3 regions of the Kluyvera sichuanensis genome follow, and region 1 is predicted to be linked to each of the others. Evidence: predicted binding sites of a transcription regulator. Region 1 holds the regulator's gene; each other region holds the start of a gene.
What was found. Region 1 encodes PurR, which represses purine synthesis genes. Its sites were predicted from a motif close to CANGCAAACGTTTGCNTG; they were not measured.
Positions count from the first base shown of each region.

Region 2: a site for PurR is predicted at 2,038-2,055, ahead of pyrD (quinone-dependent dihydroorotate dehydrogenase). Genes of this name have one in related genera too.
Region 3: a site for PurR is predicted at 2,477-2,494, ahead of gcvT (glycine cleavage system aminomethyltransferase GcvT). Genes of this name have one in related genera too.

Region 1 is NZ_CP162271.1:1,021,798-1,026,011, forward strand. It holds gene punC (purine nucleoside transporter PunC) at 1-794, opposite strand, end outside; gene punR (DNA-binding transcriptional activator PunR) at 908-1,819, shown strand; gene purR (HTH-type transcriptional repressor PurR) at 1,838-2,863, opposite strand; gene AB2B48_RS05110 (YnhF family membrane protein) at 3,158-3,247, shown strand; gene AB2B48_RS05115 (MFS transporter) at 3,408-4,214, shown strand, end outside.
Region 2 is NZ_CP162271.1:365,084-369,297, reverse strand. It holds gene AB2B48_RS01725 (YcbX family protein) at 1-238, shown strand, start outside; gene zapC (cell division protein ZapC) at 235-777, opposite strand; gene pyrD (quinone-dependent dihydroorotate dehydrogenase) at 942-1,952, opposite strand; gene ssuE (NADPH-dependent FMN reductase) at 2,204-2,779, shown strand; gene pepN (aminopeptidase N) at 2,912-4,214, opposite strand, start outside.
Region 3 is NZ_CP162271.1:2,887,289-2,891,502, forward strand. It holds gene gcvP (aminomethyl-transferring glycine dehydrogenase) at 1-785, opposite strand, end outside; gene gcvH (glycine cleavage system protein GcvH) at 907-1,296, opposite strand; gene gcvT (glycine cleavage system aminomethyltransferase GcvT) at 1,323-2,417, opposite strand; gene ubiI (FAD-dependent 2-octaprenylphenol hydroxylase) at 2,810-4,012, opposite strand; gene ubiH (2-octaprenyl-6-methoxyphenyl hydroxylase) at 4,034-4,214, opposite strand, start outside.

The DNA of each region.
Region 1 (4,214 bases):
CATTTTTGCAGCGCGGCGCGACAGCCGTAGCCGCCAATCAGGAAGGCGATGGTTTGCGGCACATAGCTCAGACCAATTACCGTTGGGCTGTAGCCCATCTCATGCAGGATAAACGGTGAACCGGTCAACCAGGCGAAAAAGCTCGCCGAGCAGGCGGCGTAAATCAGCACGTTGCCGCGATAGTCTTTACTGCGCAGCAGGCGCATAAAGGTCAGCTTTTCTTCGCTAGTGGCATTTTTTTTGTGCGCAGGCTTGAGGCGGAACGCCGGGAGCATCAGCACCAGGGTGATAATAAACAGCGTGGCGAAGATGGCCTGCCAGTCAAAGTGCGCCAGCAGCCAGCTACCCAGCAGCGGGGCGAGCGCCGGAGAGAGCCCAACCAGCGGCATGATAGTGGCAAAAATGCGGTTGGTGCGCTGAGCTGGATAGTAGTCGGTGACCATTGCCTGCCAGGTCACCGCCGCAGCGCAAACGCCGACGGCCTGCACAAAACGCAGGACCAGCAGCGTGGTGCCATCGCGCACCCACAGCATGCCAATGCAGCCAATAGCGAAAATGGTTAACCCGGACAGCAGAATCGGTTTGCGCCCGTAGCGGTCTGACAGCGGCCCCCAGAGGAGTTGCGCGACGGCAAAACCGGCCAGAAACAGGCTAAGACTCGCGCTGACGGCTGATGCCGGCGTTTGCAGGTCTTCCTGAATGGCGGCAAAGGCAGGGAGATACATATCGGTAGCCAGAAAGCCCAATACGCTCAGCCCCGCGAGCCAGACTAAAAATCCTTTCCCAGGTTGCATTAATTTCGCCCTTTTTATCATGAATAAACGATGCCGCTGAGTGTAGAGAGTGCATAACGGCTTGTGAAACGCTAATATTTGCGTCATGCATTCAAAAATTTTGCAGGCAGAAAATGTGGTCTGAATATTCACTGGAAGTGGTTGATGCGGTGGCGCGCAACGGTAGCTTTAGCGCCGCGGCTCAGGAACTGCACCGCGTGCCTTCTGCGGTCAGCTATACGGTACGCCAGCTGGAAGAGTGGCTGGCAGTTCCCCTGTTCGAACGGCGCCATCGCGACGTTGAGCTTACTCCCGCTGGCGCATGGTTTTTGAAGGAGGGGCGCTCTGTTATCAAAAAAATGCAGATCACTCGCCAACAGTGCCAGCAAATTGCTAACGGCTGGCGAGGGCAGTTGGCGATTGCCGTCGATAATATCGTGAAACCGCAGCGAACCCGGCAGTTGATTGTCGATTTCTATCGCCACTTTAGCGACGTGGAACTGATTGTTTATCAGGAAGTGTTTAATGGCGTCTGGGATGCGCTGGCCGATGGTCGCGTGGAGCTGGCGATTGGTGCCACTCAGGCGATTCCGGTTGGTGGCCGTTTCGCGTTTCGTGATATGGGGATGCTCAACTGGCACTGCGTAGTGGCGAGTACCCATCCGCTGGCGCAGATGGAAGGCCCGCTCAGTGATGATGTGTTGCGCAACTGGCCGTCACTGGTGCGCGAAGATACTTCGCGATCGCTGCCAAAGCGAACAACCTGGCTGCTCGATAACCAGAAGCGCGTGGTGGTGCCGGACTGGGCCTCATCGGAAACCTGTATCTCGGCGGGGCTTTGCGCGGCGATGGTGCCGGGGCATCTGGCGCAACCGTGGTTGGAAAGCGGGGCATGGGTGGCGCTACAGCTTGAAAACCCGTTCCCGGATGCCGCCTGTTGCCTGACCTGGCAGCAAAGCGAAGCGTCGCCGGCTTTAAGCTGGCTGCTGGAATATCTGGGGGATAGCGAGACGCTAAATGAAGAGTGGCTGCGGACACCCGAGTAGGGTGTCCGTGGGTAATGCTTAGCGGCGGTAGTCGCGGAACGGGCCGTCGGCCACGGAGCGACGTTCGATAAGACGCGGATGCACTTCAATCGACTGCGAGGTCTCGCGTTTGCTGACGATACGGTCCATCAGCATGTTAAACGCCGTCTCACCAAGCGAATCTTTCGGCTGGTGAATGGTCGTCAACGCCGGGGTGAAGAAACGCGAGTTGCGCACGTTATCATAACCGATCAGCGAAATGTCCTGCGGCACGCGCAGACCCATTTCATCTGCGGCGCACAGTGCGCCCATCGCCATGATGTCACCACCGCAGAAGATAGCAGTAGGGCGCGGCTGCTGCGACAGGATCTGCTGCATTGCGCGATAACCAGATTCGGGCTCGAAGTCACCCTGCACAATCCAGTTCTTCGGTACGTTGATCTGCGCTTCTTCCATCGCTTTCATAAAGCCGGCCAGACGGCCCGCGCCGGTGTTGCGCTCCAGTGGACCTGGGATCACACCGATATCGCGATGACCACGCTCAACCAGGTAACGACCGGCGGTATAGCCGCCTTCAAAGGCGTTATCGATGACCGAGTCGGTGAAGTCTGCTTTAGCCTCGCCCCAGTCCATCACCACCATCGGAATGTGACGGTACTCTTCGAGCATCGTCAGTAGGGATTCCGGATACTCGGAGCACATGACCAGCAGGCCATCCACGCGCTTTTGCGCCATCATCGACAGGTAGGCGCGCTGTTTTTCCAGGTTATTCCAGGCGTTGCCCAGAATCAGGGTATAACCTTTCTCAAAGCAGTTTTTCTCAACGGCTTCGATAATTTCGGCAAAGTAGGCCGCTTCGCTGCTGGTTGCCAGCAAACCAATCGATTTGGTGTGGTTCACCTTCAGGCTGCGGGCAACGGCGCTCGGAGAGTAGTGCAACTCTTTGATCGCCGCCCAAACGGCTTCACGCGTCTCCTCGGCGACAAAACGCGTTTTGTTAATTACATGTGATACGGTTGTAGTGGAAACGTTTGCGCGCTTCGCTACATCTTTAATAGTTGCCATTCCATCTCACTCCAGACCCTGGCCTGCCCCTGATAAAATCGAAAGGAAAACGTTTGCCTTCACACACCCTGACGCAATTTTGTGGATTGCGATTCGCCGGGAAAACGATACAGGACGACAGGAGGGGGTCAATGGCCGGTACGCTTATAAATAAGCGTCGAATTTTGACTTATCCTGACGCAAAGTGGAAGAGTAAAAACCAACATCCTGCTAAATCTGTGAAGATTTTTGCGCAATACTGTGCAAAAATGAGTTAGCTCAGTTTTGCTGTAGCGATAAAAAGGAGAAAAGTTGATGAGTACCGAACTTAAGATGTCACTCACCACCACCGTCATTACCCTTGCGCTGATCGTTGCCGCAAGTTTGACTGCTGTACTGCATTAATTCCTCTGCGAGGGGGCGCCCGCTCCCTCCTGTCTGATTGTTACCCGTTTAGCAATAATCTTTTGCTGTTTTGTACACTTCTGTTTTTATGTGATTGATGTCATGCTTTTGCCCATTATCGACATGCCGCGTCTGTTGTGCGGCCAACCGGAGCATTTGCATGAAAATTAACTTTCCCTTACTGGCGTTAGCCATCGGGGCCTTTGGCATCGGGACTACCGAATTCTCGCCAATGGGGCTCCTGCCGGTGATCGCAAAAGGCGTGGACGTCTCCATTCCCGCAGCCGGGATGCTGATCAGCGCCTATGCCGTAGGGGTGATGGTTGGTGCGCCGCTGATGACGCTGCTGCTTTCACATCGTGCCCGCCGTAACGCCCTGATCTTCCTGATGGCGATTTTTACCCTCGGTAACGTATTGTCGGCGATGGCGCCGGACTACACCACGCTGATGCTGTCGCGGATTATTACCAGCCTTAACCACGGCGCGTTCTTCGGCCTGGGTTCCGTTGTCGCCGCCAGCGTGGTGCCGAAGCATAAGCAGGCCAGCGCCGTGGCGACCATGTTTATGGGGTTGACGATTGCCAATATCGGCGGGGTGCCGGCGGCAACCTGGCTTGGTGAAACCATCGGCTGGCGGATGTCGTTCCTGGCAACGGCAGGCCTTGGCATTATTGCCATCCTGGGGCTGTGGTTCTCTCTGCCGAAGGGCGGGGCGGGTGAAAAACCGGACGTGAAGCGCGAACTGTCGGTGCTGGTGCGTCCGCAGGTGCTGTCGGCGCTGCTGACCACCGTACTGGGTGCGGGAGCGATGTTTACGCTCTATACCTATATTTCACCGGTGCTGCGGATGATAACTCACGCCACGCCAGCGTTTATTACGCTGATGCTGGTGTTGATTGGCGTCGGCTTCTCAATCGGTAACTACCTCGGCGGCAAATTCGCAGACCGTTCGGTGAGCGGAACGCTG
Region 2 (4,214 bases), 660 kb from region 1:
AGAAATTGACTGGGAAGGCAGTCGTTTTACCGGGAATAATCAGCAGATTTTATTGGAACAGCTGGAGCAGCAGGGCATTCGTGTCCCCTACTCCTGCCGCGCAGGTATCTGCGGCAGCTGCCGCGTGACGCTGTTGGACGGTGAAGTCAGTCCGCTGAAAAAGAGTGCGATAGCCAACGATGGTACGATTCTCAGCTGTAGCTGCGTACCGAAAACAGCGCTAAAGCTGAAGCTTTAAACCGCCTGCTCCAGGCTGTAACCGCCCAGCCCCGGCTGAGGTTGCAGCCTGTCGTTCATCACCTTGATAGGGTCGCCAAGCTGCATAGTGCGCCCAGCCAATACCAGACCCGGCTGGGCCAGCAGGCACAGGGCTGCATTATCGCCCGGCTCTACCACCAGCAAATTCACCTGGCTGTCATCGTCGCTCAGCCACACGGCCGCCGCATCACCGGTTACCGGAGACCAGCTCTCTTCGTGAGCGCGGAAGTGCCAGCTTTTCGGCATCTGCGGTTTCAGGAAGCGGATAGCCACCAGCGCATTAAGAATGAGCTCAGCGCGATGCTCTTTTGACAGTACGAGATCGCGGCATTTCTCTTCAAAAGAGAAATAAAGCGCAGCATCGTCAACGCAGAACCCGGTAGGCGCAAAAGCATCGGGGGTTAACATCCGGCGAGCAAAACGCGAACGAAACAACATACCATTGGCTAAATCGAGCATCATACGATCGTGCTCTTCATCGTAATACCAACGCCAGTTATCATCAGGTTTAATTCGCATTTTACTCCCCCGTCATATTCGCATCCAATGCATTGCCCTTTCTTCCGTTGCGTTACTTAGCCTTAAATAATAAAAGACCAATATGTTTAAATAAGCAACAATACGGGAATATAATGCAACCAGGGCCGGAAATAAAGCCCTGGATCACATTATCAGGAAAAATACTAGATGTGGGTAACGATTTCTTTAATCAGCGGCGGGCCTTTAAAAATAAACCCGGAATAGATCTGCACCAGAGACGCGCCAGCTGTCATCTTTTCACGCGCCGCAATCACCGAGTCGATACCGCCAACGCCAATTATCGGTAATTGACCTTTTAATTCGGCTGACAGCATACGAATAATTTCGGTGCTTTTTAATTGTAATGGACGACCGCTTAAGCCTCCCATTTCATCGCAATTTTTCATCCCCTGAACCAGAGAACGATCCAATGTGGTATTGGTAGCAATCACCCCATCAATATTATGGCGGACTAAACTGTCGGCCACCTGGATCAACTCTTCATGAGAAAGATCCGGAGCGATCTTCACCGCCACTGGAACATATTTATGGTGCTTTTGTTCGAGTTCAGATTGCTTATTTTTAATACCGGAAAGGAGATCGTCTAACGCATCACCATATTGCAGCGTACGCAGCCCAGGGGTATTTGGCGAGGAGATATTAATCGCAATATAACCGGCATAGGCGTAGATTTTTTCCATACAAATCAGATAGTCATCTTTGCCCTGCTCAACCGGGGTATCTTTATTTTTGCCGATATTAATCCCCAGAATTCCGTCGAAATGCGCTTTTTTTACGTTCTCGACCAGGTTATCAACGCCATGGTTATTGAAGCCCATACGGTTGATCAACCCTTCGGCATCGACCAGACGGAACAAGCGCGGCTTGTCGTTACCCGGTTGCGGACGCGGCGTGACGGTACCAATCTCAATGGAACCGAAACCCATCGCCCCTAAGGCGTCGATACATTCGCCGTCTTTATCCAGACCGGCGGCCAGACCCAGTGGATTTTTAAACGTCAGCCCCATGCAGGTGACCGGTTTTTCCGGCACTTTTTGACGCACGAGTGCTTCCAGCGGGGTGCCGGTGACGCGACGTAATTGTTGAAACGTTAATTCATGAGCGCGCTCTGGATCGAGCTGAAAAAGTGCTTTACGAACGAAGGGATAGTACATGAACTCTCCTGGATTCCCGGTGTGCAAACCGGGGGCGTATTATGTGCGATAACGCTCAGAAATGGAATTGACCTACGGCAAAAAAAGCGCAATCGTTTTCCTTCCATTCAACCTCTCCTGCACTCCGCATATGCATTTTCTGGTAATCCATCATCAGAAAAAGTATTTCGCCCGCAGTTTCCTCTCTGACACACTGATGCAAATGTTATCAATTTTAGATTAATGTTTGTTTTTAGTTATAAGGAGAGACCATGCGCGTCATTACTTTAGCAGGCAGCCCTCGTTTTCCTTCTCGCTCCAGCGCCCTGCTGGAGTATGCCCGGGAGAAACTCTCTGCCGCCGACGTTGAAGTTTTCCATTGGCATCTACAGAACTTCGACCCCGAAGATCTGTTTCACGCTCGCTTTGACAGTCCGGCGCTGCAAACCTTGACCGAGCAGTTAGCTCACGCCGACGGCCTGATTATCGCCACGCCGGTCTACAAGGCATCATTCGCTGGCGCATTAAAAGCGCTGCTGGATCTGTTGCCCGAGCGTGCGCTGGAAGGCAAAGTGGTGCTGCCACTGGCAACCGGCGGTACGGTGGCGCATATGCTGGCGGTGGATTACGCCTTAAAGCCGGTGTTGAATGCGTTGAAGGCCCAGGAGATCCTGCAGGGTGTGTTTGCCGACGATAGCCAGGTGACCGATTATCAGCATAAGCCGCAGTTCAGCCCAAATCTGCACACCCGACTGGACAGCGCGCTGGAGACATTCTGGCAGGCGCTGCATCGGCGGGACATTCAGGTTCCCACGTTAAGTTCCGCGCGACTTACCGAACATGTTTGATAAAAAAAACGCCGTAGGGAAAAAACCTACGGCGTTTTTGCTTATATATAATGTAGCCCGGCCGAGCAACGCGACGCCGGGATTGTCACCAAGCCCCCCCGGAGTCGGCTCGCGCCTCGTCCGGGCTACTGGTTAAGCTAAGGCTTTAGCAATCTTCTCGTACAAGTCGCCAGAAAGATTTTCCAGCCCTTTCAGTTGCTCCAGCGCGGCACGCATTAACGCCTGACGCTTCGCATCGTAGCGTTTCAGGCGGATCAGCGGCTCAATCAGACGAGAAGCCACCTGCGGGTTTTTGCTGTTCAGTATGGTGAGCATTTCCACCAGGAACTGATAGCCGCTGCCGTCTGCCGCATGGAACGCCGCCGGGTTGCTGCCGGCAAAGGCGCCAATCAGCGAGCGAATACGGTTCGGGTTATTCATGCTGAATGAACGGTGGTTCAGCAGCTTACGTACCGTTGCCAGCACGTCGTCCGCCGGGCTGGTTGCCTGTAGAATCAGCCATTTATCCATCACCAGACCGTCATGATGCCATTTGTCATCATATTCCTGCATCAGCGCGTCACGGCACGGCAGTTCAGCCGCAACCGCTGCGGACAACGCCGCCAGCGCATCGGTCATGTTATCGGCATGATGGTACTGATCGCTCACCAGCTTATCGCCAAGCTCACGATCACCAAATGCCAGATAGCGCAGACAGGTATTACGCAGCGAGCGTTTACCAATGTCGGCATGTTCTACGCGGTAGCTGTCGAGTTTGTTGGCGTTATAAATCGCCAGACATTCATCGGCCAGTTCCGTCGCCAGCGTACGGGTCAGCGCTTCACGCACCGCGGCAATGGCAATAGGATCGATAATCTCGAACAGCTCAGCGATTTCGCTGGCTGACGGTAGCGTCAGGATCTCAGCCGCCAGCGCCGGGTCGATGTGCTCATCCAGCAGGATCGCGCGGAACGCATCGGCCACGTGGACCGGCAGCGACAGCGGTTGACCCTGCTGATGACGCGCAACGTTCAGCTTGATATAGGTTGCCAGCAGGCTTTGCGCCGCGTCCCAGCGGGAGAAGTCATTTCGCGCGTGACGCATCAGGAACGTCAGTTGCTGATCGCTCCATTTATATTCCAGCTTCACCGGCGCCGAGAACTCGCGCAGCAGGGACGGAACCGGCTGGAAGTAGACGTTATCGAAAACAAAGGTCTGCTCCGCCTGGGTCACGTTCAGCACGTGATGCACCGGATGCCCGTCTTTCTGCAGCGGGATCACCTTGCCTTCGTTATCGTAAAGCTCGATGTCGAATGGAATGTGCAGCGGGAATTTTTCATCCTGCTCGGCGGTCGCCGGCGTACGCTGACGAATGGTCAGGGTGTACTGCTCGGTTTCCGGGTTATAGTCGTCGTGTACGCTGACGATTGGCGTACCGGCCTGGCTATACCAGCGG
Region 3 (4,214 bases), 1.9 Mb from region 1:
CCTTGCTTGCCCGGTGCGGTTAACAGCACCAGCGCCATGAAATCGCCGGCAACGCTGACGACGACTTTACGAGATTTCAGTTCAGCAATCAGCTGGCTGTAGTCATGAACTTCACCAGTGGTCCCGACCTGCTGCAGCAGCACGCCGAAGACGTCCTGATGCTCCAGTGCTTTGTCAGCGTCGTCGACAATCACGTCAAAACCGAAGGTTTCCGCGCGGGTACGGACCACATCCAGAGTTTGCGGATGCACGTCGGCCGCCACGAAGAAGCGGTTGGCGTTCTTCAGTTTGCTCACGCGCTTGGCCATTGCCATCGCTTCAGCGGCTGCGGTGGCTTCGTCCAGCAGAGAGGCAGAGGCCATATCGAGACCGGTCAGATCCAGCGTCACCTGCTGGAAGTTGAGCAGCGCTTCCAGACGACCCTGAGAAACTTCTGGCTGATACGGGGTGTACGCGGTGTACCAGCCCGGGTTTTCCAGCATGTTGCGTTGGATAACCGGCGGCAGCTGTACCGGGGTGTAACCCATGCCAATGTATGACTTAAAGCGCTTGTTGCGACCGGCAATCACCTTCAACTCCGCCAGCGCGGCGAACTCGGTGGTGGCCTCGCCAACCTGCGGCGGCGTAGCAAGCTGGATATCTTTCGGCACGATCTGCGCAATCAGTGCGTTTAATGAATCCGCGCCAACTGTTTTGAGCATCTCTTGCTGCTGCTGGGCATCCGGCCCGATGTGACGTTCAATAAACGCGCCACGGTTTTCAAGCTGGCTTAAAGTCTGTGTCATGAGCGATGGTTCCTGAAACGTGCGGTGATTTTAAGATTTCCTCTTCGAAGAAGAGGTTTGGGGCGACGGCGTAAACTCGCCCTCACCCCGGCCCTCTCCCACAGGGAGAGGGAGCAAATCCTTATTCGTCTTCTAACAGGGCTTCGTATGCGGTCGCATCCAGCAGCGCGGCAACTTCCGCTTCGTCGCTGGCTTTGATCTTAAAGATCCAGCCGCCCGCGTACGGTTCGCTGTTCACCAGCTCCGGCGAGTCGCCCAGTTCGTCGTTCACAGCAACGATTTCGCCGCTGATCGGGGCATAGATGTCGGATGCCGCTTTAACGGACTCCGCCACGGCACAGTCGTCGCCCGCGCTAACGGTCGCGCCAACTTCCGGCAGGTCAACGAAGACCATGTCACCCAGTAATTCCTGCGCGTGCTCGGTGATACCAACGGTGTAGCTACCGTCAGCTTCTTTGCGCAGCCATTCGTGTTCTTTGCTGTATTTCAGTTCTGCTGGTACGTTGCTCATCAAAAAATCTCCAGAATAAAAAGGGCTTACGCGACGGCCTTGCCGTTACGCACAAAAATAGGTTTTGTCACTTTGACCGGCATTTCACGGTTGCGGATCTGCACGATCGCCGTCTCGCCAATCCCAGCCGGGACGCGAGCCAGCGCAATACTATGGCCTAAGGTTGGCGAGAAAGTCCCGCTGGTGATCACACCTTCGCACGCGTTGCCGCGGGCATCGGTAAAGCGCACCGGCAGTTCACCGCGCAGGACGCCTTTTTCGGTCATCACCAGGCCGACCAACTGCTCGGTACCTTTCTCACGTTCCAGCTCCAGCACGTCGCGACCGATAAAGTTGCGTTCGGCCGGTTCCCACGCGATGGTCCAGCCCATGTTGGCCGCCAGCGGGGAGATGCTTTCGTCCATCTCCTGACCGTAGAGATTCATCCCGGCTTCCAGACGCAGCGTATCGCGCGCGCCCAGACCGCAAGGCTTCACGCCAGCCTGAACCAGTTTCTGCCAGAAATCGGCGGCCTGCTCTTTTGGCAGGGCAATTTCATAACCCGCTTCGCCGGTGTAACCGGTGGTGGCGATAAAGAAGTCACCCGCCTGCACGCCAAAGAACGGCTTCATGCCTTCCACTGCGTGACGTTGTTCATCGGTGAACAGCGTGCCGGCTTTCGCCTGCGCGTTCGGCCCCTGTACGGCAATCAGCGACAGGTCATCACGGACGGTGATGTCGATGGCATAAGGTTCAGCGTGTTGGGTAATCCAGGAGAGGTCTTTTTCGCGGGTGGCGGAGTTAACGACGAGGCGGAAATAATCTTCGGTAAGGTAGTAAACGATCAGGTCATCAATCACGCCGCCCGATGCATTTAGCATACCGCTGTAGAGCGCCTTGCCGGGCTTGGTGAGCTTGGCAACGTCGTTTGCCAGCAGATAGCGTAGAAACTCTCGGGTCCGCGGCCCGTGGAGATCGACGATGGTCATGTGCGACACATCGAACATCCCGGCATCGGTACGCACCGCGTGGTGCTCATCAATCTGCGAACCATAGTGCAGCGGCATCATCCAGCCGTGGAAATCCACCATACGCGCGCCACATAACACGTGCTGGTCATACAAAGGCGTTTGTTGAGCCATCATGTCCTCGTTGAATATATCGCACCACAAAACCAAACGCCGACACCCATCTGGGCACCGACGCAAACGTTCTCTTTTCCCTGAACTTACCACCGAACATCGTGGTAAACCATCCTGAAAAAGGGGACATCACATTAGCTTATGACCAAAAGCCGCGAAAAAGCATACAGAGGAATTGACTGCAAAAAAGCGAAATACACCCCATTTTATTAACAACAATGGTTAACAATTCAGCATAAGATAATATTTTATGCGTAAAACAGGGCGCTTTTTCCGTAACATGAAAATGCATGGATTAATAAAACTAATGCGAAAAACGGCGTGAAATTAGAATTTTTCAAATGAGAGAGGAGACTCCCGGTAGAACCACCGGGAGTAAAAGTGTGAGCGACTTAACGAAGCCACTCTGGCAGGTCGTTCAGGCCCATTGCCTGACGAATCAGTTGCGGCTTCACGCCGGGTAGCGTATCAGCCAACGCAAGACCGAGATCGCGCAGCAGTTTTTTCGCCGGATTTTCGCCAGCAAACAGCTCGCGGAAGCCCTGCATTCCCGCCAGCATCAGCGCGGCGCTGTGTTTACGGCTGCGCTCGTAGCGACGCAGATAGAAATGCTGACCGATGTCTTTACCCTGCATATGCAAACGACGCAGCTCTTCAATCAGCTCGGCGGCGTCCATAAAGCCCAGGTTCACCCCCTGCCCGGCCAAAGGATGGATGGTGTGCGCTGCATCGCCGACCAGCGCCAGACGATGGGCGGCAAACTGACGTGCATAGCGCCCGGTCAACGGGTATACCTGACGTTCGCTCTCCACCTTGCACAACCCCAGGCGATTATCAAAGGCGATATTCAGCTTCTGGTTAAATTCAGCGTCATCGGCCTGCTGCATCCGTTCTGCTTCCTGCGGCGACAGTGACCAGACAATCGAACAAAGATGCGGATCGGAGAGCGGCAGGAAGGCCAGAATACCTTCACCGTGGAAGCTTTGGCGCGCCACCGCCTCGTGCGGCTCTTCGGTGCGAACGGTGGCGACCAGCGCGTGATGGCGATAGTCCCAGAAGGTCAGCGGAATATCCGCTTTACTGCGCAGCGAGGAGTTCGCGCCGTCCGCCCCCACGACCAGACGCGCGGTCAGCATATTGCCGTCTTTCAGCGTCAGAAACGCTTCATTCTCACCCCAGACCACCTGCTGCAGTTCAGCGGGCGCCATCAGCGTGACGTCGGAACTGCGCTCCGCTTTCTGCCACAGCGCGTGATGGATCACCGCGTTTTCAACGATATGGCCGAGATGGCTGTAACCCATGCTGCGGTCATCAAACGTAATACGACCGAAGCTGTCTTTATCCCACACTTCCATGCCGTGGTAGCAGCTGGCGCGCTGGGCAGTGATTGCCGACCAGACGTCCAGCCTGGTGAGCAGCTTTTCGCTGCCCGCATTGATGGCGGAGACGCGTAGCGCAGGTGGCGCATCGGCGGCAAGCGCCTGCGGTAGCGACTGTTCCAGCACGGCAACCCGCAGGCCGCTGCCCTGTAAACCGCAGGCTACCGCCAGCCCAACCATTCCACCGCCTACGATGGCAACATCAACACTTTGCACATTAACTCCTTAAACTGCTGATTAGCGGGCGACCCAGCCCAGCGTCCGCTGTGCCAGCACATCGCGTGCAGGGGTAAATAATTCCATCGTCATCAGGCCCACGTTGCGCCCGACTACCAGCGGAGCCCAACGGTTGGCGAACAGATGCACCAGCCCGTCGGTTACGCCAATCGTGGCGGCTTTATCTTCCGCACGCTGACGC